DNA from 3 places in the Kribbella sp. NPDC003505 genome. Region 3 is predicted to be linked to each of the others. Evidence: riboswitches for the same ligand, from Rfam matches in the RefSeq annotation. Region 3 holds a riboswitch; each other region holds the start of a gene.
What was found. A riboswitch is a leader RNA that binds a small molecule or an ion and turns the genes downstream of it on or off. The one in region 3 is predicted to bind thiamine pyrophosphate.

Region 1: it holds a riboswitch for thiamine pyrophosphate, as region 3 does, so the genes downstream of both, thiS (sulfur carrier protein ThiS) here and ABZX12_RS15095 (cytosine permease) in region 3, are expected to answer to the same signal.
Region 2: it holds a riboswitch for thiamine pyrophosphate, as region 3 does, so the genes downstream of both, thiC (phosphomethylpyrimidine synthase ThiC) here and ABZX12_RS15095 (cytosine permease) in region 3, are expected to answer to the same signal.

What each region holds. Positions count from the first base shown of each region.
Region 1 covers NZ_JBEXNA010000013.1:275,969-283,144, forward strand. The annotation lists gene ABZX12_RS35845 (response regulator transcription factor) at 1-115, shown strand, start outside; gene ABZX12_RS35850 (HAMP domain-containing sensor histidine kinase) at 129-1,445, shown strand; gene ABZX12_RS35855 (DUF6807 family protein) at 1,478-3,340, shown strand; gene ABZX12_RS35860 (thiazole synthase) at 3,315-4,088, opposite strand; gene thiS (sulfur carrier protein ThiS) at 4,090-4,293, opposite strand; TPP riboswitch at 4,284-4,395, opposite strand; gene ABZX12_RS35870 (DUF5937 family protein) at 4,411-5,355, opposite strand; gene ABZX12_RS35875 (pyridoxamine 5'-phosphate oxidase family protein) at 5,443-5,841, shown strand; gene ABZX12_RS35880 (YceI family protein) at 5,873-6,367, shown strand; gene ABZX12_RS35885 (G5 domain-containing protein) at 6,372-6,860, opposite strand; tRNA gene ABZX12_RS35890 (tRNA-Lys) at 7,104-7,176, shown strand, end outside.
Region 2 covers NZ_JBEXNA010000006.1:119,941-127,116, reverse strand. The annotation lists gene ABZX12_RS21805 (transposase) at 1-455, opposite strand, end outside; gene thiC (phosphomethylpyrimidine synthase ThiC) at 597-2,219, opposite strand; TPP riboswitch at 2,211-2,345, opposite strand; gene ABZX12_RS21795 (lysophospholipid acyltransferase family protein) at 2,551-3,297, shown strand; gene ABZX12_RS21790 (hypothetical protein) at 3,301-5,208, opposite strand; gene ABZX12_RS21785 (hypothetical protein) at 5,210-6,067, opposite strand; gene ABZX12_RS21780 (AAA family ATPase) at 6,072-7,176, opposite strand, start outside.
Region 3 covers NZ_JBEXNA010000004.1:277,666-284,841, reverse strand. The annotation lists gene ABZX12_RS15120 (ATP-binding protein) at 1-747, shown strand, start outside; gene ABZX12_RS15115 (macro domain-containing protein) at 1,054-1,530, opposite strand; gene ABZX12_RS15110 (DUF3152 domain-containing protein) at 1,885-2,526, shown strand; gene ABZX12_RS15105 (hypothetical protein) at 2,555-3,361, shown strand; gene ABZX12_RS15100 (alpha/beta hydrolase) at 3,358-4,017, shown strand; TPP riboswitch at 4,035-4,152, shown strand; gene ABZX12_RS15095 (cytosine permease) at 4,148-5,473, shown strand; gene ABZX12_RS15090 (cation:proton antiporter) at 5,412-6,632, opposite strand; gene ABZX12_RS15085 (anti-sigma factor) at 6,672-6,902, opposite strand; gene ABZX12_RS15080 (sigma-70 family RNA polymerase sigma factor) at 6,899-7,176, opposite strand, start outside.

The DNA.
Region 1 (7,176 bases), on a different contig from region 3:
CTTCGACGGTGATCCGAACATCGTCGAGGTCTACATCCGACGGCTCCGCACCAAGCTCGGCGAGCAGTTCATCACGACTCTGCGCGGTGCCGGCTATCGCCTGGCTTCGCCGTGAAGGAGGTGCTGCTGTGCGAATCCGGGTGACGCTGGCCGCGGTCCTGGTCGTCGGGTTCGCCTTGGTGGCCTGCGCGTTGGTGCTGGTCGCGCTGCTCGGCTCGGTGCTCACCGATCAGGTCTGCCGGGCCGCCCAGGACCGCGCGGCTCAGCTCGCCGCGGTCCCCGCAGCCGTGGTCGGACCGTCGTCGACCGAGATCGTGCAGGTGATCGATCGCGCCGGGCACGTGACCGGCGGCGGGTCACGGCTCGCCTCGCCGGGGACCGGGTGCGTCCGGGTCGAACCGCCCGGCCACGGTGAGGACTTCGTGTTCGCCGCCGCCGTCGTACCGTCCGGCGGCGAGGTGGTCGTCGGCCGGCCGCTGGTGGACGTGCTCGACTCGACCCGGTTCGTACGCCGCGTGCTCGTGGTCGGCGTACCACTGATGGCGGTGATCGTCGCGGGGGTGACCTGGGTGGTGACCGGGCGGGTCCTCGCGCCGGTGACGGCGATCCGGCGGGAGGTGGACGCCGTCACCGCGACCGAGCTGCATCGGCGCGTTCCGGCCACGCGCGCCGACGAGATCGGCCGGTTGGCCAGGACGATGAACCGGATGCTCGACCGGCTTCAGCGGTCGCAGCAGTCGCAGAATCGCTTCGTGTCCGACGCCTCGCACGAGCTGCGCTCGCCGATCGCCGCGATCCGGCAGCACGCCGAGGTCGCGCTGGCGCATCCGGAGCGGACCGAGGCCGGCGACCTGGCCGCCACGGTCCTCGCGGAGGATCTGCGGATGCAGCACCTGGTCGACGACCTGCTCCAGCTGGCCCGCTCCGACGAGCAGCGGTCCGCCCCGCCGGATCTGCCGGTCGACCTCGACGACCTGGTCCTGGCCGAGGCGAAAACGTTGCGCGCGGCAACAAGCGTGGCGGTCGACACGACCGCGGTGTCGGCCGGTCAGGTCCGCGGCGACGAGGCGCAACTGGCCCGGCTGGTGCGTAACCTCGGCAGCAACGCCGCGCGGCACGCGCGCACCGGGATCAGCTTCGGCGTCGCCGAGGCGGACGGTGTCGTCGTACTCACGGTCTCCGACGACGGCCCGGGGATCCCGGCCGCGGACCGGGAGCGCGTGTTCGAGCGGTTCGTCCGGCTGGACGCGGCCCGGACCCGCGACACCCGCGACATCGGCGACTCGGGCGGTGCGGGCGGCGCCGGTCTCGGCCTGGCGATCGCCGCCGGCATCGTCGACCGCCACCGGGGCGCCATCCGGGTCACCGGCCGGTCCACCCTCGAAGTCCGACTGCCGGCGGTAAGCGCTTGCTCAAACTCCGGGAGATCTGTCGGAGAGGGTTGAGAAACCGGTTTCCATCGGGAGAGGATACGGGGGTGGGACGGACACCGAAGGACTCGATCACGATCGCCGACGTCGCGCGGGCGGCGGAGGTGTCGCGGGCGACCGTGTCCCGGGTGATGAACGGTCGGCTCAGTGTCGCACCTGAGATCGTCGCCCGGGTGCGCGCCGCGGCGGAGCGGCTCAACTACCGCCCGAGCGACCTGGCGCGCAGCCTGTCGCTGGGCCGGACGAACATGGTCGCGCTGGTCGTGCCGGACCTCGGCAACCCGCTGTTCCAGCAGATCCTGCGCGGGATCACGAACGCGTCCGCGGCGGCCGGCTACAAGGTGCTGGTCGCCGAGACCGCCGAGAACCCGGACGCCGAGGCGGCGATCGCGATCGAGGCCCGGCGGCGCTGCGACGCGCTGATCATGGTCTCCCCGCGGATGGACGAGAACCAGTTGCTCGAGCTGCTGCCGCAGGTGCAGCCGGTGATCCTGGTCAACCGTCAGGGCCCCGCGGAGGTGTCGTCGGTGGTGGTCGACTACGGCCGCGCCGTCCGGATCGTCGTCGATCACCTGGTCGGCCTCGGGCACCGGCGGCTGGCGTTCCTGTCCGGCCCGGCCGCGAGTGCGTCCAACAGGTTGCGGTTGCGCGCGCTCGACGTCGCCGAGCGGGAGATCCCAGGTCTGGAGCTGGTCCGGTTCGAGTGCGGCTGGTCGATCGAGGACGGCTACGCCGCGGTGGAGCGGGTGCTCGAGTCGCGCGCCACCGCGGTGGTCGCGTTCAACGATCTCGTCGCGTTCGGGTTGCTGGCGCGGCTCAACGAGGTCGGGGTCGCCGTACCCGAGGACCTGTCGGTGACCGGGATGGACGACATCGGCCTGGCGCGGTTCGCCGTACCGTCGCTGACGACCGTCCGGGTGCCGCAGAAGGACCTCGGCGAACTCGCGTGGCAGCGGCTGCACGCGGCGATCACGTCCGGTGTGGGCGAGGCGGACGCCGTACCTGAGCTGCGGCTGGCGGTACGGGCGAGCACCGGTCCGGTGCCGCCGGAGCCGCGGTGGAGCGGGGACGGCGCCGCGGACCGGGTCGGGTGGCAGCGGCAGGGCGACATCTATGCACTCGGGAGTTCGGCGGGGCTGCTCGCGCGGTACGAGTTCGGCCGCCGGATGCCGCAGGTGCACGCGCCACGGCCGTACCTGCATCCGGTCCGGACGCTCGGCGGGCATCCGCTGACCGAGGTCAACCCGGTGGACCACCGGCACCACTACGGACTTTCGCTGTCGGTCGCCCAGGTCAACGGCACCTCGCACTGGGGCGGCCGGACCTACGTCCGCGGTCAAGGCCCGACCCTGCTCACGAACCACGGTCAGCAACGCAGCCGCGGCGTGACCGTCGACGATCGTGAACTGGTCGACGACATCACCTGGTACGACGAGCAGGGGCGGCCGCAACTGGTCGAACGCCGGCGCCTCAGCGGGGCTCTCGCCTTCGGCGGCTGGCGCCTCGACTGGCACAGCGTGCTGACCGCGCGCTACGGCTCGGTCCGCATCGACAGCCCGGCGACCTGTGGGCGCTCGGGTGCCGGCTACGGCGGGATCTTCTGGCGGTTGCCCTCCGCGCCGACGACTGTCCTTTGTGCCGACGGTAACGGGCGCGACACCGCCTTCGGATCTCGCAGTCCGTGGCTCGCCTTCGTCCAGGGCAATGTCACTCTGCTGTTGGTGCAGCCGGATCAGGTGTGGCCGTGGTTCCTGCGCACCGCCGAGTACGTCGGGGCGTGCCCGGCGCTCGCGTGGGAGCAGCCGTTGACGTTGCAGCCCAACCAGGAGTTGACGTTGTCGCTGACCGCGCTCCTGCTGGATCGGGCCGTCGACGCGGCGGAGGCTAGAACGTTGGCAGGCCAGTTGTAGGCGACGACGCCAGCGCCGACTGCCAGCGCTTCGGCACGCGGCCCGCCAGCCGCGCGTTCCGGCCCGCGGAGACGGCGTCGCGCATCGCGGCGGCCATCAGGGCGGGCTTCTCCGCGCGGGTCACCGGGGTCGCGAGCATCACCGCGGCACAGCCGAGCTCCATCGCCAGCGCGGCGTCGCTCGCCGTACCGATGCCGGCGTCGACGATCACCGGGACATTCGCCGCCTCGGCGATCAGCGCGATGTTGTGCGGGTTGCGGATGCCCAGCGCCGAACCGATGGGGGCGGCCAACGGCATCACGGCCGCGCACCCCGCCTGCTCGAGGCGGCGGGCGAGGATCGGGTCGTCGTTGGTGTACGGCAGCACGGTGAAACCGTCGGCCACCAGCGCGTCCACGGCGTCGAGCAGTTCCACCGGATCGGGCAGCAGCAGGTGGTCGTCGGCGACGACCTCGACCTTGATCAGGTCGGTCTCCAGCGCCTCCCGGGCGAGCTTCGCGGTCAGCACGGCCTCGGCCGCGGTGTGACAGCCGGCCGTGTTCGGCAGGACGTCGATACCGTGCTTCTTCAGCACGTCGAGCACCGATCCCTCGTGACCGGTGCCGAGGCGACGCATCGCGACCGTCGTCAGTTGGGTGCCGGAGGCAATCAATGCCTCCTCCATGACTTCGAGGTTGGCCGAGCCGCCGGTCCCCATGATCAGCCGGGACGTGTACGTGCGGCCGCCGAGCTCCAGCGGGTCGTCCATGTCAGCCTCCCTGCGTCGCGCTGACGATCTCGACCCGGTCGCCGGGCTCGAGCGTGGTCCGGGCCCACTCGGCCTTGGTCAGCACGTTCTGGTTGACCGCGACGGCGATCCCTGTCGTGCGATCGGAGTACTCCGCGATCAACTCGGCGACAGACCGGCCGGCCGACCCGTCGACCGCCGTACCGTTCACCCAGACCGATTCCACAGCTTCCTCCCTACGCCGGAATTACCCGATTCAGGTTCAGCGGTCGGTGACGGTCCAGTCACCCTCTCAGCCCACTCCCTGCGAGCTCCCGCGGACGGTTCGACTATAGCTGACGGGTCAGTCGACGGTGGCGCCGGTGAGCAGGGCGGCGAGCTCGGTCGGACGGTACAGAACCTGTTTGCCGGTGCGCTCCGGCTCGACGAGACCGGTCCGGCGGAGGAGCTGGAGGTGCTGGCTCACGGCGGACGGGGTCACCTTCAGCTCGCCGGCCAGGTCGGTCGTCGTCCGGGGATGGGTGAGGAGCTCGAGGATGTGCGCCCTCGGCGTACCGATCAACTGGGCGAGGTCGTGGCGCGACGGCGGCTCGACGACGGACCAGAGATTTGCCTGACCGCGTGGCGGGTAGCCGAGCAGCGGTTCGGCGCCGGGATCGAACGGGATGACCGCGTGCGGGCCGAAGAGGGTCGGCTGCAGCACGAGCCCGCGGCCGGCGACGTCTTCGGTACGGCTCTGCTCAGCGACACGGTCCACCTTGAGCAGCCCGTCGGCGTACGTGATGGCCGGGCCCAGCCCGTTGAGCATCGCGCCGGTGCCTTGCTGCGTGAGGACGTGGCCGCGGTAGCTGATGTCCGCCGAGAGGAGTGTGCGCATGCGGCTCCAGTACGGCGCCATGACGGCATCCCAGTACTGCCGTAGCGCCTCGACGACCTTGTCGATCGTGCATTCCGCGGGCAGTTCGCCGTTCACAGCGATCATCTGCCGCTCGAATGTCGCCTGATCGACGGCGGCGATCCGGCTCAGCTCGTCGTCGAGTTGCGTGAGGGGCGAGGACGGGCGCGGGGTCAAGAAGTCCGGGCTGCCCATCGTGTCGTTGACGAGCCACCGCAGGACGTCCCAGTCGAGCTCCGCGACGTACGGCTGCACCGCCCGGACCCACGCCAGCTGCAGCGGGAAGCGGCCGGGATCCCGGAGCGCGCGCAGCGACAGCACCGTCTCCGCGACCGGCGACACCGCGAACCGCACGTCCGCGAGATCCTGCGACGTCAGCTGATAGGTGAGCACCGCGATCCCTTCGTCGATGTAGGCAGATCCTAAATCGACAGGCTGTCGGTGGCGCGTGGCATGGTCGAACGCATGGGATTTCGCACAATGGACGACGAGGAGATGGCAGAGTTCCTGAGCCGGCCGCTGGTGGCCGTGCTCGCGATCGACGAACCGGGCTGGTCGCCGCATGTGACACCGGTGTGGTTCTTGTTCGGCTCCGACCGGTTTCAGGTGATGACGCCGCGCAAGTCGAAGAAGACCCGTCTGCACCGGACCGGCACGGGTGAGCTTTCGCTGTCGGTCCAGACGGTCGAGGGCGCCACGGCGAAGTATGTGAACATGCAGGGCGTTGCCCGGCTGCTGCCCCTGGACCCGGACGTGCTGCACGCGGCGGTGGAGAAGTACCTGCCGGAGGAGGCGCGCGCCGCGTACGTTGCCGATCCGCCCGAGGACGCGATGTTCGACATCACCCCGCGGCGCATCACCACGGGCGTCATCGGCTGACAGTCCGCCGTCCTGTCTCGTCGTACCGGGTATGACTGACTATGTGCTCGACGCGGATCGGACCCGGATCGGCTTCGTGGCCGCGCATCGCGTCGGCGGGAAGGTGCACGGACACTTCGCGACGTTCGAGGGCGCCGTGAAGGTGGAGGCGGCGGATCCGTCCGCGTCGTCCGGGTGGCTGACCGTCCAGATGGCGAGCGTCGACACCGGCAACCGCCGACGCGACGACCAGTTGCGTCAGGACTTCTTCGGCGCGCCGACGTACCCCGCGATGACGTTCGTCGCCACCGCCGTCACGCCGAGCGCGCCGGGTCACTTCGAGGTCACCGGCGACCTGACGATCCGCGGGACGACATCCCCGCTCACCGTGCCGCTCGAGGTGACCGACACCGGCGACGAACTTCGCTTCACGGCGACCCGCACCATCAACCGGCACACCTGGAACGCCAACTGGAACTCGTTCACGACGGCCCTGATCCGCCCCGACGTCGTACTGGACCTCGACGTCACCGCGCGCCGCGCCTGACGGGCTACTCGCAGGCGATCCCGTCGTGGTCGGCATCCAGACGATAGATATCGGCCCCGACGACCTCGACCGGGCCGGCGACGTACGCGGGCCCGTTGCCGGTACCGCCCGAACAGTCCACGTCACTGGCGATCGGGACACAGCCGGTGTAGTTCGGGTCGCACTGCTCCTCGTCGGCCTTCGTCCCCACAGCCGTCACCTGCGACCGAGGCTCCTTCGTCACCTCCTGCCGCACCAACTTCTTCGCCGTCTGCACGCCGTTCACATACGTCACCCGATAAACCAGCCGCCGCGTCCCGTTCACCCCCGCCGTACGAATCGCCGTCTCACCCTTCGCCAACGACCCGTCCGCCACCGTCTTCTTCTTGAACGGGATCACGCGCAACTCCACGACCACCTTGCTCGTGACCACCGGCCGAGCCGTCACCGTCAACGCGGGCTTTGAGCCCGTCGCGTACGGCGGCAACGTGGGCAGCGGCGAAGTCGCACGCATCGGCGACGCACTACCCTGCAGAACCCGCACCGGCTCACCACCCGCCTCTGCCCCACACCCACCAACAACCAGCACAAGGACAGCGGCCCCCAACACAGCACGCACAGCATTCCCCCAACCCACCGTCGGTTCCCCCCGCGGCGAATTCCGATCTATACCACCGTGCCTGACGCCCCCACAACCCCCCACCCCCACCAAGCATTCCCCCACCAAACCTGACACACTGTTCCCCACACCACCTGAGGGCCTCTAGCTCAATTGGCAGAGCAGCGGACTTTTAATCCGCGGGTTGTGGGTTCGAGTCCCACGGGGCCTA
Region 2 (7,176 bases), on a different contig from region 3:
TCGCCCAACAGGTCCGCCACTGCCCAGCCGCGGTCGCTCCGGCGCCGCAGGACGGACGCCATCAACCACAGCACCGTCTCCACCTGCTCGGCCAGGTGCGGGTCCGCGCCGACCACGTTCACGTGGTGCGGACTGGACTTCGCCCGCGTCACCGCCTCGCGCGCGAACACGTAAGCCTCGCCGCTGCCGGCGCGGGTGCTGCGCGGCAGCGGCTCGGTGACCGCGCCGATGCCGAGTCCGACGTACCAACTGTCCGCCCGCAGCAGCTCGACGATCACGTCGATGGTCACTCGGGCCTCGGAGAGCACGCCCTGCACCTCGTCGCCGGCGGTCCGCTCGAACTTGCGCAGCAGGCCGGTCCGCCGCGGCCGGCGGTTCAGGGAGTTCAGTAGCTCGGGTACGAGATCGCTCGTGCTTCGGCTGCCGCGCTGATCTACCGTGAGAACGAAGACCATCGTCCTGTACCTCCTTCCGGACGGCTTAAGGCTACAGTCTTATTCACGTAGAGTGAAGGTCAAAACCTGAATCGGTTCAGCCCGTCACTCACCGTATCCGGCCCGGAGTGCGGCGCACGCCGGACCGGACGGCGCCCCGATTCAGTCCGTGATCGGCAGGTAGAGCTTCTGGTCGGCCGACTTGAAGGTCTCCGACATCTCCGCGAAGCCGGCCTCGATCGCCTCGGCCGACGTCAGGCCGCGTTCCTCCGCGTACGCGCGGATGTCGGCAGTGATCCGCATCGAGCAGAACTTCGGCCCGCACATCGAGCAGAAGTGCGCGGTCTTCGCGGGCTCGGCAGGCAACGTCTCGTCATGGAACGACCGGGCCGTGTCCGGATCCAGCGAGAGGTTGAACTGGTCCTCCCAGCGGAACTCGAACCTTGCCTTGGACAACGTGTCGTCCCAGGCCTGCGCGCCCGGATGCCCCTTGGCCAGGTCGGCCGCGTGGGCGGCGATCTTGTACGTGATCACGCCGGTCTTGACGTCGTCGCGATCCGGCAGCCCGAGGTGCTCCTTGGGTGTGACATAGCAGAGCATCGCCGTCCCCAGCCAGCCGATCTGCGCCGCGCCGATCGCCGACGTGATGTGGTCGTACGCCGGCGCCACGTCCGTTGCCAGCGGCCCCAGGGTGTAGAACGGCGCCTCACCGCACAGCTCCTCCTCGAGCCGGACGTTCTCGGCGATCTTGTGCATCGGGACATGCCCCGGGCCTTCGATCATGACCTGGACCTCGTGCTCCCAGGCGACCTTCGTCAGCTCGCCCAGCGTGCGGAGCTCCGCGAACTGGGCCTCGTCGTTGGCGTCCGCGATCGATCCCGGCCGCAACCCGTCGCCGAGCGAGAAGGTCACGTCGTACTCGCGAAGGATCTCGCAGAGCTCCTCGAAATGCGTGTACAGGAAGGACTCCTGGTGGTGCGCCAGGCACCACGCGGCCATGATCGACCCGCCGCGCGACACGATCCCGGTGATCCGCCGCGCGGTCAGCGGGACGTGCCGCAGCAGGACGCCGGCGTGCACGGTCATGTAGTCCACACCCTGCTCGCACTGCTCGATCACCGTGTCGCGGTACACCTCCCACGACAGCGCGGCCGGATCGCCCTTGACCTTCTCCAGCGCCTGGTACAGCGGCACCGTGCCGATCGGGACGGGCGAGTTCCGCAGGATCCACTCCCGCGTCTCGTGGATGTTCTTGCCGGTCGACAGGTCCATCACCGTGTCGGCGCCCCACCGGGTCGCCCAGACCAGCTTCTCGACCTCTTCCTCGATCGAACTGCTCACGGCGGAGTTGCCGATGTTCGCGTTCACCTTCACCAGGAACTTCTTCCCGATGATCATCGGCTCGCTCTCCGGGTGCCGCCGGTTCGCCGGGATCACCGCCCGCCCGCGCGCCACCTCGGCCCGGACGAATTCCGGATCGAGCCCTTCCCGCAGTGCGACGTACCTCATCTCCTCGGTGATCACCCCGGCCCGCGCGTGCCCGAGCTGGGTCCGCGGCTCGCGCCCGGCGATCCACTCGCGCCGCAGCGCGGGCAGACCGGCCTGGACGTCGATCCCGGCGGACGCGTCGGTGTACGGACCGGACGTGTCGTAGAGGTCGAAGTGCTCGCCGTTGGTCAGCTGCACGCGGCGCGCCGGTACCCCGAGCTCGCCGCGATAGATCTTCTCCGAGCCCGAGATCGGGCCCGTGGTGACGGCCGGACGGATCGTGCTGACATTCACCATTGCTGCTGCTCCCTACGCCGGAATTACCCGGACAGGTTCGGCGGTCGGCGGCGCCGGCAGCAGAGTCTTCTCTCTGGCCAGCCGCCCTCTCAGCCCACTACGGTGCGAGCTCCCGCGATCTTTAGTTGTCACGGACCACCCTAGGGCATGTCTGATAATCCAGCGCCGTCGCGAGGAGGTGCTCGGTGCGGTAGCTCGGCGTGCGGGAGCGAAGGTCTCGATGCGGCGCATCGTGGCCTTTGCTCACGTGCGGCGAGGTGCCGTGCCGAGTGCCCCGCAGTAGGTGCTGGATTGTCAGACATGCCCTAGACGAACCCGGTACCGTCTAGGGATGCGCGACCTCGTCTACCCGCCTGTCATCGCCTTCGCGAAGACCGCGTTCACGGTGCTGGACCTCAAGATCCGCCGCACCGGGACCGAGCACGTCCCGCGCACCGGCGGGGCCCTGATCGCGATCAACCACATCAGCTACGTCGACTTCATCCTGGGCGGGTACGGCGCGCTGCCGGCCAGGCGGCTGGTGCGCTTCATGGCCAAGGAGGTGCTGTTCCGCAACCGGTACTCCGGCCCGCTGATGCGCGGCATGCACCACATCCTGGTGGACCGCGAGGCCGGCGCCGCGTCGTACGAGCAGGCGATCCGCTACCTGAACGCCGGTGAGCTGGTCGGCGTGTTCCCGGAGGCGACGATCAGCCGGTCGTTCGAGCTCAAGGAGTTCAAGTCCGGCACGGTCCGGATGGCCGCGGAGGCCGGTGTACCGGTGCTGCCGATGATCCTGTGGGGCACGCAGCGGATGTTCACCAAGGACCACCCGCGGGACTTCAGCCGGCACCGGCCGATCTCGATCAGCATCGGCGCGCCGATCACGGTGACCCGCGACGACGATCCGACCGAGGCGACTGCCCAGCTGCGCTCCACGATGGCCGGAATGCTCGACGAGACGATCCGCACGTACCCGGAGCAGCCACCCGGCGCCTGGTGGCTGCCCGCCGCGTACGGCGGCAGCGCACCGACCCCCGCCGAGGCTGCCCGCCTGGACCAGGAAGAACTCGCCCGCCGCGCCCTGAAGAAGAAGTAGACCTCAACCCCTCCGGTCGAAGAGCGTGCCGGGCACCAGGCGCAGGAACGGGTGCGGGCTGGGCGAGCCCTGGGTGAAAGCGTCGGCGGGAGGGTCCTGCCAACTCGAGGCCAGGGTCAGGAGTGCGTCGGTTCGGAGGTTCACGGCCTTTCGCTGGGTGCCGTTGATCGAGTACGACGGCAGTACGGCGGTGCCGGGTGTGCCGGCGAGGTCGGCGTACGGCAGGGCGTCCGGCGACGGTTCGTCGTACCCGCGCCGGAAACCGGACAGCCAGGTGTCGAGGCCGGCCGTCGCGGTGCGGAACCTGATCCAGCGATGGTTGTCCCAGCCGTTGCCGAGGACGAAGCGGGTGACGAGCTTCTTCGCGCCTGCCTCACCGCGCTCGACCAGGTCGGTCACCACCGTGTCCTTCATCGTCAGGTTCAGGCCGCCTTCGTCGTGATCGTGGTAGATCGTGACGATCCGGTCGCGGTAGCCGGGCATCACCAACTGCGCCTCGTCCACCCAGCCGCGCGCGGTGTCCAGGATCGACCGGCCGAACAGTGCGACCAGCCCGAGCCCCTGACCGGTCCACCGGGTCCAGCGCCGGTTCAGCCCTCCCTGGTTGACGACCGGCAGGCGGGTGTTCTCGGCCTGGTCCTCCAGGTTCTTCGGCACGCCCGGCGGGAACAGGGCCAGGTCGACCGCGAAGGTCGGTCGGGCCGGCAGCGGCGAGTCGAAGAAGTGCACCGGCAGGTTGCTCGCGATGCCGCCGTCGGAGAACCAGTTGACCTCGAAGTCCGGCGCGGGGACGGCAGGCAGCGCCTGCTCCGGCCCGGCCTGCGGGTTCGCGTCCCGCCATTCCGACACCGCGGCACTGACCTTGCCGTACGCCGGGTGCGTGAAGTCGATCGCGTACAGCGGCACGGCCGAGATCAGGAACGGGAAGCTGAGGCTCATCCGGGTCGCGACGATCACCGGCAGATCGGCGGCGAGCGGGAACGGCCGCTTCGGGGCGGCCTGCAACCGGCGCAACTCGCCGGCCCACCGCTTGGCCGGTTGCGGGGACAACGGCGGCGGGTGCTCACACATCCAGTCCACGACCTCGGCCGGGAACAGCTGTTCGAACTGGCCCGGGTCGAAGAAGTACTCGCGTTCCGGCCAGGGCATCCGCATCGGCTGGTGCCGGGTCAGGTTGGTGGTCATCATCCGCAGCTCGACACCAGCCGCGGTCAGCTGCCCGAAGGTGATCGGATCCGCGTCCCCGGCCCGGCCGGCGAAGTCCTGCAGCTTGCCGTGCAGCCAACGGGTCAGCGGCTCCGCGCCGCCCTCGGACCTGCCAGCCATCCCGTTGCACAGCCCGAAGTTGTTGTCCGGAACGTTCTTCGCGAGGCTCCGGAGCACGCCGGCCGTGACGGCCACGACGACACCGACGACGGCCAGCAGCGCACCGGCAATCACCGCGGCCCAGGCCGCCACGCCCTGACCGAGGATCCCGAGGACGAGCAAGACGACGCCGGGCACAGCGCCGGCCAGCGCCCACAGGGCGAACGCGGACAGCGCGGCGCGAACGATGCGCGCTACCCGGCCAGTGCCGGAGGCGCCGAGTCCGGCCGTGAAGACCTTGAACAAGGACGCCGTACCGCGCTGTGGCTGGAACAGGCGGAACAGCAGCGAGGGGCCTCCCGGGCGGTGGGCCATCAGATCGTCGGGCAGTCGTTCGAGCTTTCCGAACCCGCCGGCGTCGCGGCCCAGCTCTGCCGCGGCCGCGGCCGCCGCCGCGATGGCGCCCGCCGACGATCCCCCGACGGACGCCAGCTTGTAGTGCCGGGCGAGCTCGCAGACCGCGCTCGGATAGATCACCCCGCTGGTGATGCCGCCTTTCATCAGTACGTCGCAGCTCCGCGGCGGCGCGGGTACGTAGGCCGTCATGTCATCCCCCGAACAGTCGTGCGAAGTAGGCCTTGATCACCTGGTGCGTCATCGCGACGTACTCGTCGTCGTCGGTGAACGTCTCCCGGACCGCGACCACGGCGTCCTCGAACGCCTTGCGCGCGTCGGGGTCGCCGGGCGCCTTCGCCGCCTCGGCCTTGCGCTGCGCCACGACTTCGAGGAACGCGATGAGTTTGATCAGATGCCGCCGGCGGTTCGCCACCAGTCCCAGTCGCTGGAGTGCGCAGACCTCGATCGTGGTGCGGCCGCGGACGCTCTCCCGGCCGTGGACCTGGCGGGGCCTGATCTGGCCGTCGTCGACGGTGCCCGTGCCCCAGACGAACTCCAGGTGCTCTTCGGGATCGTCGAAGTACGGATGCAGCAGCAGCGGTCGCTCGTTCTTCTCCTCGCCGTCGTGGTGCGCACGGCGCTTCTCGGTCGGCAGCGGGAACGCGTTTGCTTTGCCGGCGGTCGCGGGCAGACCGGCCGGGAAGTCCTGCTTGCGTGGGCTGTTGCAGTCGGTGCAGGACGGCAGGAGGTTCTCCCACTTGCTGGCCAGCCACCAGTACCCGGGCGGGGTCCGCTGGCCGGCGATCGTCACTTCGCCCTTCGGCCGGAAGTGCTCGACGGCCGTCGGCTGCGTCGCGTCGTAGAACGTCTCGCAGTACGCGCACCGGCCGCCGAAGGCAGCCTTCAGTGCCTGCCGCACCTGCTCGTGCCGGTATGCGTTGAACGTGCCCGGATAGCGCGCGGACTCGTTCGCCGGATCGGCGTAGAACGTGGCGAGCCTGGTGCGTTCGCGCTGGGCGGCGGCACTCGACAGGCTGGCCGGCGGCTGCGGGATCGGCATGCGGCGCATCCGATCACCTCCCGGAGTCCGAGGTCGGAAGGTGTGCGGCCCACACCGCGGCGAGGTCCGCATCGAGCGCCGCCGACCGCTCGTCGCGTTCCTCGACCGGCACCGGATCGCCTTCGGCCCGGCGACGAGCGATGAACTTGTCCGCCGAGTCGAGCAGCAGGCGTTCGCGCTCGCTGCGGCCGAGCTGGTCGAGTTCGTCCAGCCGGCTGCGTACGTCGGCCAGCCGGGCACGCGCGCGACCGTTCGGTTTCCGCAGCTCGATCAACTGGTAGTACTCGGTCCAGAGGTCCGCGACCACCGGGTCGTCGGTGCTGCCGAGGCCGAAGTGCTCGGAAGTGAGCAGCTGATCGACCCGCATCCCCTGCACCGGCGGGAGATCGCTGATCGCCACGATGCGGTTCTGTGGATTGCGGCGGATCACCGTCACCTCGCCGTCGAGCACTCCGCGCAGGCACAACGGATCGTGGGTGGTGACCACGAACTGGACCCGCGGCAGCAGCTGCCGCAGCGCCGCGACGATGCGCATCCGCCACCGCGGATGCAGATGGGCGCCGAGCTCGTCGATCAGCACGATGCCCTCGGCCAGGGACACGTGCTCCCACAGGCCCAGCACCGTACTCATCACGTCACACGCCAGCACGAGCATCGACTGGTAGCCGTCGCTGAGGTCGTCCAGCGAGCTGCGCTGCCGGCCCTCGCGGACCTGGACCACGCGCCGGTCCCGGTCGGCGACAAGCCGGGCGCCGGACGGCAGATCGAGCAGCCGGGTCAGTCCGTCGGCCACGACGGCGTACGTCGGTTCAGGCAGCGAGAGCAGCCATTCGGTCGGGTCCGCCATCGCGAGGAAAGGATTGAACAGGTTGTCCACGCGGCTCATGCCGGTCCGCGGCGGCATCACGACCGCTTGCGGGCGGGGCAGCAGCCGGGTGGCGCCGTACCCGAGCAGCAGCACCCGAGCGGCTTCCGGCCCCTTGAACTCGGTCGAGGTGCGGTCGAAGGTGACCTGCAGCGGGACCGGGTCCCCGGTCAGGGAGACCTCGATGCTGCCTCGGCGGCTGCCGTACCGCAGGAGCCGTTGCGGCGCGATGCCGAGTTCACGCCGGTACCCG
Region 3 (7,176 bases):
GACCTGGAGATGGACCTGATCGAGCTGTTCACCGACGCCGCGGACCTGGCCGGCGACCTGACCGTCGGGGTCGGGCTGTTCATCGACGAGATGCAGGACATCAGCGCCGACGACCTGTCCGCGCTGTGCGCCGCCTGTCATGAGATCTCGCAGCAGAGTGCCCCGCTGGTCGTCGTCGGCGCGGGGCTGCCGCACTTGCCCGCCGTACTGTCGGCCAGCAAGTCGTACTCCGAGCGGTTGTTCCGCTACATCCGTGTGGACCGGCTGGCGCGTGAAGCGTGCGACCGGGCGCTGATGGTGCCGGCCGAGAGCGAGGGCGTGCAGTACGACGAGGAGGCTCTGGACGAGCTGTACGCGCAGACCGACGGCTACCCGTACTTCGTGCAGGCGTTCGCGCACTCGACCTGGGACCACGCGCCGACCTCACCCATCACCATCAAGGACGTCGCCGTCGCCGCCCCCGAAGCATCCGCCGAGCTGACCGTCGGCTTCTTCGGCTCCCGCTACGAACGTGCGACGCCCGCGGAACGCGAGTACATGCGCGCCATGGCAGAGCTGGGCATCGGCGTCGACGACGGCTCCGTCCCCACCGCCGAGGTCGCCAGCACCCTCAACCGCAAACCCCAGTCCCTCTCCCCGGCCCGCGACGGCCTGATCAAGAAAGGCCTCGTCTTCTCCGCCGAACGCGGCACCGTAGCCTTCACCGTCCCCCACTTCGGCAAGTTCCTCCGCACCCGCACAGCCTGAGGTACTGGTGGAGGGGTGAGGACAAGCTGACGGCTGTGGTGTGTGGGTGAGGTGGTAGGCCCACGCGTGCTACGCAGCCGCCACTCGTCGCTCCGCTCCTCCCCGCGCCCGCTACGCGCGCTCCCACCACACCCCCGGGCTGGCGCCCGCGGGTTCGCGCTGCCGCGCGTAGTAACTGCAAGCCGACGCACTGCCGGACATGACCGTCGCCGCGAGCGGACCCTCTTCCCCCGGGCCGGCGCCGGTACATCGGCTTCGCACCGATCGGGCGACCACTGCCCAACTGCCTTTGACCTGAGGGGCGCCTCACGGGCGAACAGTCGACCCGCCCGCGGGTGGGAACACCCGGACATCGACATCATCGGCGACGGCTGCGAGTCCGTGGTGAATGAGCGGTTCGACAACCGCCCAGTCAAGTCCGCCGTACCCACAACCGAGCGGCGGGACGGCGATCGACCGGAGATCGTGGTCGCGAACAACTCGGACCAGATCTTCCAAACCTGAGCTGATGTCCTGTGCCTGTGAACGTGAGCGCCAGTGCTTCTTCGTCGGAAAGTTCACGATGAGGAGGGGCGGGGCCGCCGATCCCGTGCTCCAGACGTGCATCTTCCCGAGCTGCACCTCGCCGCGGGCGCAGGCGTCGGCGTAGTCGTCGAACATCGCGGGCCACGCTCGCTTGAACTGCAGCGCGATTCCCTTGCCCATGATCCCGGCTGTGTTGACGGCGTTGACCAGGGCATCAGCATCCTGACGAAGCAGATCGCCGGTCACGGTCCTGATCATCTTGCCCATACCTTTCGTGCGTCATATGCCAGGTCAGCAGTCGTACCAGGCAGATCCGACAGTCTGGATCTCCTCACTGCCAGGACGACTTAACGCAACCGGGCTTTCGTGCTTTGGCAGGTATCGGTAGGGTCACTTGTCATGACCACCCGGCGGAGCGGCCAGCGGACTGACGCGGCCAGGCGGCGGAGTGGGCGGCACAGTCGGCGGAGGTCGTACAAGGGGCAGTGGCTTGTGGTGACGGCGTTGGCGGTGCTGGGGACTGTGGTGGTGGCGCATCCGGATGTGGCGCATCGGAGCAGTCTGGCGGCGGAGGCGGTGGCGGGGGTTGACGCTGTCGCCGAGGAGGTGCCGGTGGCTGCGACGCCCAAGCCGACGCCGATCGCGACGCCGACGCAGAAGTTCACGACTCCGTTGCGGCCGGCACCGACGCTGACGCGCAAGCCGAAGAACGCGAAGCCGAACGTGCTGGTCTCGACCGGGAAGCTCGCGGTGGTGCCGGGGTCCGACAAGGCGACCGGGGTGCGCGACAAGCTGACGTACCGGGTCGAGATCGAGCAAGGGGTGTCGGTGAACGGCGCCGCGGTGGCGGCGGCGATCCACAAGACTTTGACCGACCCGCGCGGCTGGCAGGCGGTGCATCCGGTGAGTTTCGAGCGGACGGACCGCGTCGACGCCGACCTCCGGATCATCCTCGCGACACCGACCTTGACCGACAAGCTCTGTCTGCCGCTCGACACCGGCGGTGAGGTGTCCTGCCGCGTCGAGGACCGGGTGGTGCTCAACGCCAAGCGGTGGATCTACGCGATCCCGGCGTACAACGGCGACGTCGAGATGTACCGCAGCTACCTGGTCAACCACGAGGTCGGGCACGCGCTCGGCCACGGGCACTCGACCTGCGCCACGCCGAAGACCCCCGCGCCGGTGATGATGCAGCAGACGAAGGGCCTGGCCGGCTGCCTACCGAACGCCTGGCCGACCATCAAGGCCACCTGAGAGACTGGGCGCGACGGAGGGAGAACCGATGTCGTCGCAGGACTTCCCGACGTACGGCCGGGGCGATGAGCCCGAGAAGCAGCAGGCAGCTGGTGAGGAGCATCACTACGCTCCGCCCACGCCGTACGGCGGTGGCACGTACGCCGGGCCGCCTGCCCCGCCGGAGCAGTTCCAGTACGCGCAGCCACAGCCGTACGGGACCCAGCCGCCGCCGCAGGGCAACCCGGCGTACCACCAGCCCCCGGCCTACCGCCCCGGCGCACCCTACGGCGCCGAAGCGAGCCCGCAGCCGCATGAGCTCCCGACGTACGGCCGGGACGAGCCGTCGCGGGATCCGCGGGCCGCTCGGGTCGTCGGCCTGGCGACGTTCATCGCCGCGATCTACGGTCTGCTCGTCGTGTCCGTCCAGCGGGTCGCGCTGCGGGAGATCTCCCAGGCGCCCGGCTCGCCGCTCAACCACCCGTTGCGGACCGACGTGCTCGACGCGATCGGCCAGCTGCTGCTCCTGGTCGTCGGCACCGGCGCGCTGGTGATGTGGATCCGGGACGTGCTGGCCCGCCGCAAGGCCGGTCGTCGGCCCGAGCCGGCCGAGCTCGCCGGGTTGCTGCTGGTCGCGGTGTCGGTGGTGCTGATCCTGGTCTGGCTGCTCATGGTGCTGTCCACCGGGCTGGGCAGCAGCGACGACGCGGTGCACCGGCTTCCCACGGCGTACGGCTGGGGTGGGGTCGGCCTGCTGCTTCTCGCCGTCGGCCTGTTCCTCGGGTACCGCGAGCTGAAGCCCGACGTGGCGAACCCGGTCGTCAAAGGCGCTCCGGCCAAGGCGCCCTGGGAGTGAGCGCACCGATCGTCCTTGTGCCCGGCCTGGGCCTCGGCCCGGAGTCGTACGCGCGGACCGCCGAGCATCTCGTCACGCCGTACCACCTGGTGACGCTGCCCGGGTACGGCGAACCGGCGGGCGCTCGGGAGGACCTGCATCCGCGGGCGCTCGCGGTGGCGCTGGCCGAGAAGATCCGCGAGCGATCGGTGCTGGTCGGCCACTCGGCGAGCTGTCAGGTCGTCGTCGAGACGGCAGTGCGCTACCCCGAGCTCGTGCACGCGCTCGTTCTCGTGGCCCCGACGGGTGATGCCCGGATGTCGAGCTGGGTCGACCGCGCCGTCCGGCTCGTCGGATCCGCTATCCCGGACGTGCCGAAGCTGGTTCGGATCAGCCCGCAGTACGCGCGCACGACGCTGCCGTCGATCGCCCGCGCCGGCGAGGCGTCGCGGATCCACGACTTGGCCGCGGTGATGCCGCACGTGCGGGCCCCGGTGGTCCTGGTCCGCGGCAAGCACGACCTGATGTGTACGAAGGAGTGGCTCGAGCAGCTCGCCGAGCTCAGTCACGGCGAGGCGCGCACGTTGGAGACCGGTGCGCACATGCCGGTCGTCACGAACGGCCCGGAAGTGGCCGCGCTCATAGAACGAGCGGCCGCACTGCCGGAAAATGGCTGACGCGTTAAACTCGCAGTACCAACCTATGCGGGAGCTCGCACCGAGGATGCGCGGGCTGAGAGGGCGACAGCTGGGTCGCCGACCGCCTGAACCTGACCGGGTAATGCCGGCGTAGGGAGTGGGGTCACTCATGACCGATACAGCTGTTCGTCCGTCGAGCTCCACCGAGGCTCCGCTCGTTCTCACCACCGATGCGCCGCGCACGCTCGGCTTCTTCGACCAGTTCACGCTCTGGGGCAACTTCGGCATCTCGCTGTTCGGCCCGGTGACCGGTGCGCTGGTCGCGGCGTACACCGGCTCGCTGTGGCAGGGCCTGCTCGCGGTCGTCGTCGGCTGTGGGATCGGCGCGCTGGTGCTCGGCGGTGCGGCCGTGTTCGGGTCGCAGACCGGAGCGCCGGCGATGGCATGCCTGCGTGGTCTGTTCGGCCGCCGCGGCTCGATGGCGCCGACCGTGCTGAACATCGCGCAGAACGTCGGCTGGGCGACGATGGAGATCATCGTGATCTCGCAGGCCGCGGTCGCGGTGACGAGTGAGCGCTGGCGCTGGCTGTTCGTCGTCCTCGCCGGGCTGATCGCGACCGCGATGGCGGTGCGTCCGCTGGGCAGCGTGAAGATCCTGCGCAAGTTCATGGTCTGGCTGGTGCTGCTGGCGTCGGTGTACCTCTTCGTGCAGGTGCTGAGCAAGCCGACGCACGCCCTGCCGCAGGACAGCGTGTTCGGCTTCTGGCCGGCGGTCGACCTCGCCGCGGCCGGTGTCGTGTCGTTCGCCCCGCTGGCCGCGGACTACACGCGGCACTCGCGCACCAACAAGGCAGCGTTCGCCGGCTCCTCGCTCGGCTACGGCCTGGCCGCTATCGCGTACTACGCCCTCGGCGTGGTCGCCGTGGCGACGCTGGGGACGAACAGCGAGGACGTCATCACCGCACTGGTCACGTTGCCGGCCGGTGCGATCGCCCTGCTCGTGCTGCTGGTCGACGAGGTCGACGAGGCGTACGCGAACGTCTACTCGACCACGATGGCCACGCACAACCTGATCGGTCACATCGACCGGCGGTGGATCTCGGTCGCGATCGGCGTGATCGCCACCGGGATCGCGCTGTTCATCGATCTCGGCAACTACACGCAGTTCCTGTACCTGATCGGCTCGGTCTTCGTTCCGCTGTTCGCAGTCGCGATCGCCGACTTCTTCGTGGTCAGCAAGATGCAGTGGGACGTGTCCGGTACGGCGAAGTTCCGCTGGCAGCCGACCGTCGCCTGGCTGATCGGCTTCGTCGCGTACCAGCTGGTGAACCCCGGCACCGTCGCGGGATGGTCGCCGTTCTGGACCAAGCTGCAGCAGGCCCTGTTCAACGACCAGCCCGTGCCCGGCTGGCTCGGTGCGACGTACACGTCGATCATCGTCTCGATGGTGGCTGCGGTACTGCTCGGCCGGATCGGTCGGCGGCAGGCTGCCTGAGCAGCACCAGCGCGACCGCCGGGAACACGAGCACGGACAGCAGCCCGGCGCAGACCAGAGCGGCGGCGGTGACCGGGCCCATCAGCCCGGTCGCCACGCCGATCTGGGTCGCCGTCACGATGAACGGCAGCGACGTCGCCTGCAGCAGCGCCGTCGCAGCCGTCGCTCGGGGGCCGAGCGTCCGCACTGCGAGGTACGCCGGTGCGCCGCGGACGACGAGCAACGCGAGCAGGAACAACGGCACCCGGACGAGCGCGGCCGGGTCCGCGAGCAGGCCGCGCAGGTCCAGCCGGAGCCCACTCGTCACGAAGAACACCGGGATCAGGAACCCGTAGCCCAACGCCTCCAGCTTGATCCGGAAGCGTGGATGCGAGGCGGCGTCCCGGTCGACCAGTCCGACCACCGCTCCGGCCAGGAACGCCCCGAGGATCGTCTCCAGCCCGAACTGCTCCGCCAAGGCGACGAAGGCGACCAGCAGCACCACAGCGGCCCGGACCCGGATCTCAGCGGTGGTGTCCTGCAACCGCAACAGCACCCCGCCGATTCGCTGCGAGCGTCCGGCCGTGGCGACGACGAGACCTGTGACGACCACCAGCAGAGCGAACAGCCCCACCATGATCAGCCGTTCGCCCGCACTGCCGCCTTCCGTCGAGAAGACGAGCGACAGCACCAGTACAGCGGCGAAGTCAGCAACCGACGCGGCCGCGATGGTGAACTGCCCGACGCTGCCCTCGGCCTTGCCTGCGTCCTTGAGGACCGGCACGACCAGACCCAAGGACGTCGCTGACAGCGTGACAGCGAGCAGGAGCGCGCTGTTGACCCAGCCGACCGCCGAGAATCCGAAGCCGGCAAGCCCGCCCAGCAGCAACGTCACCAGATAACCCAGCACCGCCAGCCGCAGGACCTGCCCGCGCAGTCGGTGTACGTCGATTTCGAGGCCGGCCAGGAACAACAGGAAGCCCAGCCCGAGCAGCGACACGATCTGCAGCGGCAGGTCGATGTCGATCAGGCCGAGTCCGTGCGGACCGAGCACGATCCCGGCCACGATCTCCAGGACGACCGCCGGGACCCGGAGTCGCGGTGCGAGGCCGAGCAGCAGCGGTGCGAGCAGCGCGATCAGGACGACCGCGAACAGGTTGGTGAACTCCACGTTCGGCATACCGCTTCAGTGCCGTCGACGCGGCCGGACGTTACGCGGTCAACCGCGCGGGAACGAGCGGAAGGCGTCGAGCAGCCGATCCCGGGTCTCCGCGGGCAGGTTCTCGGGCTGGACCTGACCGACCTCGGCCGCGGTCCGGCGGATCTGCTCGACGTAGATCTCGCAGCCGTCGCACAGCGCCAGATGCTCGACGAACCGCTGCTCGGTCTCCGGATCCAACGCACCGTCGAGATGGGCGGTGACGAGCTCGACCAGCTCGGCGCACGTCATGCGTCAGCTCCCGTGAAGTAGTGGTCCAGCCGGCCGCGAACGGCGGCCCGGGCGCGGTGCAGCAGGACCCGTTGATTGGCCATGGAGATCTCCAGCAGCGCACACACGTCCTCGGCGTCGTGTCCGTCGATGTCCCGTAGCGTCAGCACGACCTGCTGCCGGATCGGCAGGCCTTCGATCGCCGCGGCCACGGTGGACCGGACCTCGTGAGCCAGGACCTCGCTCTCGGTGGTCGGCCAGCGGTCCGGGAACGTGCGCCAGCCGCCCGGGTACT